Regions from separate parts of the Pleomorphomonas sp. T1.2MG-36 genome, predicted to be linked through region 1. Evidence: predicted binding sites of a transcription regulator. Region 1 holds the regulator's gene; the other holds the start of a gene.

What was found. The regulator LexA, encoded in region 1, represses DNA repair genes until DNA is damaged. The targets are predictions, from matches to a motif close to TGTTCNNNNTGTGTTCNG.
Region 2: a site for LexA is predicted at 1,513-1,530, ahead of QQZ18_RS02045 (Y-family DNA polymerase). Genes of this name have one in related genera too.

Annotation. Positions count from the first base shown of each region.
Region 1 is NZ_CATNLY010000001.1:563,809-566,940, reverse strand. It holds gene queA (tRNA preQ1(34) S-adenosylmethionine ribosyltransferase-isomerase QueA) at 1-1,056, shown strand, start outside; gene lexA (transcriptional repressor LexA) at 1,156-1,869, opposite strand; gene QQZ18_RS02720 (helix-turn-helix domain-containing protein) at 2,235-2,855, opposite strand.
Region 2 is NZ_CATNLY010000001.1:418,146-421,277, reverse strand. It holds gene QQZ18_RS02055 (hypothetical protein) at 1-14, shown strand, start outside; gene QQZ18_RS02050 (DNA cytosine methyltransferase) at 110-1,390, shown strand; gene QQZ18_RS02045 (Y-family DNA polymerase) at 1,555-2,823, shown strand.

The DNA.
Region 1 (3,132 bases):
CCCGAGCGAATTGCCCTTCGCCCCGCCGTTCCGCGCGACGCATCGCGCCTTCTCGTGGTGAAGCCGGGTGAACCTCTCGAGGATCGGCATGCGCGCGATCTTGCCGATCTTCTGCGGCCGGGCGACGCGTTGGTGTTCAACGACACCAAGGTCATCCCAGCCCAGCTCGAGGGGCGTCGCGATCGCGAGGGGGGCGAGCCCGTTCGTCTGTCGGCCACGTTGCACATGCGTGAGGCTCCCGATCGCTGGCGGGCGTTCGTCAAAGGTGCGCGCAAGCTGCGTGCGGGCGACCGCGTGGTGTTCTCCGGCTCCCATCCGGACGCATCTCCTCTAGGCGCGGTCGTTGCGGAGAAGGGCGGGGACGGAGAGGTTACCCTGGCCTTCGATCGCTCCGGACCGGATCTCGACTTGGCGCTGATAACGGTCGGCCACATTCCATTACCGCCCTATATCGCCGCGCGCCGGGCCGAGGATGAGCATGATCGGGCGGACTACCAGACCGTCTATGCGCGTGAGAGCGGGGCGGTCGCCGCGCCGACGGCCGGGCTGCATTTCACCCCGGAGCTTCTAGATCGTCTCACGGCACGCGGCATCGACCGGCATTTCGTGACGCTGCATGTCGGCGCCGGCACCTTCCTTCCCATGAAGGTGGACGATACCGAGGACCACAAGATGCATGCCGAAATCGGTCACGTCTCGGCGGAGACCGCAGACGCGCTCAATGCCGTTCGCGAGCGCGGGGGCAGGGTGGTGGCCGTCGGCACGACCTCGCTGCGCCTGCTGGAGAGCGCGGCCGGCGAAGATGGACAGGTCAAACCGTTTGCCGGAGCGACCGACATCTTCATCACGCCGGGATATCGCTTTCGCGCTGTCGATCTGCTGATGACGAACTTTCATCTGCCGAAATCGACGCTGTTCATGCTGGTGTCGGCGTTCTCCGGTCTAGAGACCATGCGCGCCGCCTACGCCCACGCCATTGCCGACGGTTACCGGTTCTATTCCTACGGAGACACGTCGCTGCTGCACCCGTCGCAGGAAAGCCGGTTGCTCAAGTAGGCAGATGGGCGCGCAACTCAGCAGGGGGATTCGACGACCTCTTCAGTCGTCGACGGCGGGCGCGGTTGCCTGCGCCAGTCCCCTACCATCAGCGAACGGTCAATAGCGACGCATCAGTGCCACGAGACGGCCCTGGATGCGCACGCGATCGGGTCCGAAAATGCGCGTCTCATAGGCTGGATTGGCGGCTTCAAGGGCCACGGAGGCGCCCTTGCGCCTCAGCCGCTTCAGCGTGGCTTCTTCATCGTCCACCAGCGCCACAATAATGTCGCCGGAGTCCGCTGTGTCGGACTTCTTGATGACGACGGTATCGCCATCGAGGATGCCGGCCTCGATCATCGAGTCGCCACGAACCTCAAGGGCGTAGTGCTCGCCGCCGGTCACAAGATCGATCGGTACATGCAGGATATGCGACTGGTTCTGTATGGCGGCGATCGGCACACCGGCGGCGATGCGCCCCATGACCGGCACGGGCACGGTGTCGCGACTGTCGAGCGCGGGCGAGGCGGCGCTGGCCGGCGGAGCCTTGCGGCCGCCGTCGCCTTCGATCACCGCCGGCGCAAAGCCCTTGCGGGCGCGGCCGATCCCCGGCTGCATGGTTTCGGGCAGCTTGATGACTTCGAGTGCCCGCGCTCGGTTTGGCAGGCGGCGGATGAAGCCGCGCTCTTCGAGGGCCGTGATGAGACGGTGGATGCCGGATTTCGACTTGAGATCCAGCGCGTCCTTCATCTCGTCGAAGGATGGCGGCACGCCCGACTCTTTCAGACGCTCATGAATGAACATCAGGAGTTCGAGCTGTTTGCGCGTGAGCATCGTCTGGTCCCCGCTGGTCGGCCGGCGCATCGGTTGCGCCGAAACGCGATTCGGTACAAATCACGAACAGAGTTAACATGTTCCGTGTGTGTTCCGCAATGGGGATTGCCGGTCGGGGTTCCGGCGAGGCCGGAAAAGCAAGGAAAATGGACGCGCAATAAATAAATGTCGTTGGACTCCGATAATTAAATGTCGGAGTTTGGAGATAAGCGATTGATTTTATTTATGAATTCGGGTCCGCAATTGGTAACCATTCGAAACCCTATACCAAACTCCGACACGTATTTATTAAGTGTTTGTTTTTGCAATTGTTATTGGTAAACCACCGGTGAGCGACGGAACCTTGGTTGAGCGGTGTTGTAACCCTATTTGTCACCGCCTTCAGTGGCGGCTTCTTCCCGAGCGCGCTTCTCTTCCCAAAAAGTGACCCAATACGAAAAGTCTGGATCAAAACCTTCCTGGAAGTATCGCCTCTTTAGAACATCCTCAAGCTGTTCTACGTATCCCATTCCCCAAAAAACGGGTGCTCCCGAGAATTCAACCTCAGTTTGTATTGCTTCTTTTGCCTTTTTCAGGATGTATTCGACAATATCGAGACCATTATCATAGATATATACCAATCGGAAAAGAGAAATAAGGGCTATCTCGTCATCTGATATTTGAAATCGTGGAATGAACCCTGGTCGTTTTTGTGATTTCTCCATTATTAGTTGATTTATGTCTCTTTTGTATTCTTCAAATGGAGTTATTGTGTTTCCGAATAAAATGTACGGCGCTGATTTGCCTGAGACCTCACTGATCTTGCGTAGAACAATATCATTGGGCAATCGCCGTCCCGCTTCATAGTTGGTCAGCGCCGAACGTGTGACGCCAATCATTGCTGCGAAGACCTCCTGGGTGGTCTCGCCTCTCGCCTCGCGAATGCGGGTTCCGATTGCGCGCAATGTTTCAGTATCGAAAATTTTGCGGTTTGGTTGACTTGACATGACACATTACCGTGACATTATGATTCCATGTTTCGATAATGAAGCATGGATTATAGAAAATGCCAAATGCCACGGCCCTAGTCATGTCGCAGATGGAGCGAGAGGGCGTCTCGCTTGCCGAGTGGGCGCGTTTGCGCGGCTACAACGTACGAACCGTGAGAGCGGTAGCCCCAGCTTCCATCCGCACCGATCGCGGGCACCGTCACCTATTCAGAGCGAGTTTCCGAGATTGCCGAGAAATTGCGGGAAACGCCGCAAGGGCGGCTCGATCGAGAGA
Region 2 (3,132 bases), 150 kb from region 1:
CAGCGCGAACATAAGGACCGCATGTCAATCGTAATGAACTTTTTCGTTACGCCTTCCGGGTACGAATTCCCTCTACGATTGAGGATTCGCAGGAGGGAAGAGGGTGCGGGTGGTCGATCTTTTTTGCGGCGCTGGCGGCCTGTCGCTAGGCCTTCGTAGAGTCGGATTCGATGTCGTCGGAGCATTCGATTTTTGGGATGCGGCGGTCGATGTCTATCGACGCAATGTGGGCGACCATGTTCACCTCGCCGACATCCGGGATGTCGTCACACTCGCCCCGACGGTCTTGGACCTGCAGCCAGACATCATTGTTGGCGGGCCACCGTGCCAAGATTTCTCGCCCGCTGGCCCGCGAATCGAAGGCGAACGCGCGGAGTTAATGATTGCTTTCGCGATGACGATCGTGATTGCCCGGCCTCATTGGTTCCTGATGGAGAATGTAGCGCGGGCGCAGAAATCCGCGACTTGGGCACGCTCGCGGGAAATTCTCAAAAGAGCGGGATACGGGCTGACTGAAATCGTCGTCGATGCCTCCTGGCTTGGTGTCGCGCAAACCCGCCGACGGCTGATCGTCGTCGGACGTCTCGGGGAAGCCGACGACTTCCTCACGTCTGAAATCGGTGCAGCACGGCGATCACGACAGACGACGATCCGCGACGTGCTCGGCGACGATGTCGGGGGACAGGTCTACATCCCCCCCCGCCGATACGGATGCGCTGCGGTTTGGCCGACGGATGCACCTGATCCCACGCTGCGGACCGCATCGCGAAGCCCAGGGGCGAGCGGCGGGCAATACATATTCGTTCGCCCATTCGGCGGCGGTCGCGGCGTAAGGTCGATCGACGAGCCGGCGCCGGCACTGGTGCGGACATCACGCGAGCCGCCTGCGTCTGGATATCTGTCGAATCCTTCGCCGTTGGATCCCGTGCCAGCGAACAAGGTGCCGCATCTCAGCCAGCAGCAGACATCGCATTTGCAGGGATTCCCCGAGGATTGGGATTGGAGTCCCGCTCGGCGTGTCCGGGACATTGATCAGATGATTGCGAATGCGGTCCCGGCGCCGCTGGCGGAGGCCATCGGTCGCCTGATCCTCGCAAGACACAGGGGGGAAAGCGTGCCGGCGACCGACGGCGGATTTTCGGATTGGCTCCAGGCTCAAGGCGTGACGGGACAGGTACTGAGGAACCGGCGTCACGCTCTAGGACGAGCGCGACGTCTTCTCGGCGGCCGCGTCTTCGCCGAAATTGGCGAAGAGCTGCAAGCGCTCGGTGACGCAGACGGATTCTCAGATTTGCCTGCGTCGACGAGGTCCGACCTCCGAAGCGTGCTCCGGGCGCATGCCGAATGGCGGGCAACGACCAAAGCATCACACGCCAAGTTATTCAAATAACTTCGCAATATGGGATGTACCAAGTAGCGTTCCAAGGAAAGTAGTCGTCTAGACAGAGCGTCAATTGCTGACTCTCGACGGCAACTGACTCGCACCTGTCAGGATTGACGACACTTCAGATCAAGAACATAACGCGAACATTCACCCAGGCATGCGAGTCTAAAATGAGACAGCCGGAAACCATTGAGAGGTTGTACCTAGACTTCGACGGCTTTTTCGCGAGCGTCGAACAGGCGGCGAACCGCAAACTCCGTGGCCGTCCAGTGGGTGTCGTCCCGTATGAAGGCGGCGGCGACCGGGCGATGCTGATCGCGGTTTCGAGGGAGGCCAAGAACGCCGGCATCACGTCGCTGATGAGTGTTGGAGAGGCGTTAGCCAAATGCTGCGATCTCGTGACCGTCCCTCAGAAACCAGACTTGTACCGCCGGGCTCATAACGCGCTCCTGTCGGAAATCGAGACGATCATTCCGATTGATACCGCGAAGTCGATCGACGAGCTGACATGTGTCTTGGCCGAGGACGGGAGACAACACCCCGAAGATCTGGCTTGGCGGGTGAAGACGACAATCCGTGATCATGTGACGCCGGTCATAACCTCGACGATTGGCTTTGCGGCCAATAGGCAGCTGTCAAAAATGGCCTGCAAAGCGGGGAAGCGGAGCCGAGGGAGCTATGGGGACGGGATGGCCGTCTGGCATCCCAAGGATATGCCCGCCCCGTTGTTCAAGGTTGGCTTGGACGACATCCCTGGCGTCGGCTCGCGTTTGGCTTTCCGCTTAAAAGGCATGGGCATCTATACGGCTGAGGATCTCTATAACCTCCAGCCGAAACACATGAGGAAAATCTGGCGAAGCGTCGTCGGTGAGCGGATGTGGTATGCGCTCCATGGGTACGACATCCAAGCCCCAACGAGCCAACGCGGCATGTTCGGTCATGGTCGCGTTCTGCCTCCAGAATCTCGCACGAGGACAGGAGCTAAGGACATCAGCCGCTTGTTGCTGACGAAAGCGGCCAGACGTCTCCGGCGGGAAAGCTACTATGCCGGGGCCTTATCGCTCTGGCTTTCCCTACGCGAGGGATCGTGGTTTAGGCAGCTTCCGCTTCCCGTGGTCCACGATGATCAGGCCATCCTTTCCGCTCTCGCATTGCTTTGGCAGGCCTTCGATTCCGAGCACCCAGAGCGGCTGTCTGTTTTTCGGATTGGTGTGACGCTTCTCGAACTGACGCCCGCGAATGAACGGCAATTGGACTTTCTCCTTGCGGACGATACTAGGCGAAAGTGCTGGGAGGCAGCATCCGTCGCCGTAGATGCCTTGAACGCCAAATACGCCGGAACCGTTGTGAGCCTTGGCACATGGAAGCCACCCAAAGGCGGAAATGTGGGCGGTAAAATCTCTTACACACGCGTTCCGACGTCAGAGGATTTTTGGTGATGGCGAAGCACAAAGGTGGATGGCAATCTCAGATCCAAGTCCAGGATCTTTCAGAGGCTCAGAAGCTCGAATGCACATGCAAGGTGTGCGGCCATGTGCATTACCTGTTTAGGGCGTCTCTGGCGGGCCGAGAGCAGGATTACCTCGATGAGGTGCAAGCTACCGAAAAATGTTGGGCAAGGGGCTGCGGTGGCCCAGTGCGTTTGGCGTTTGTCAGGACTGACGAACTGAGTGGTTTCGTCGGAGGCATGGCCTAAATTCAGGGGCACCAAGGATGGCGCCATTGGTCAGCAAATCGGAGGTGGGTGG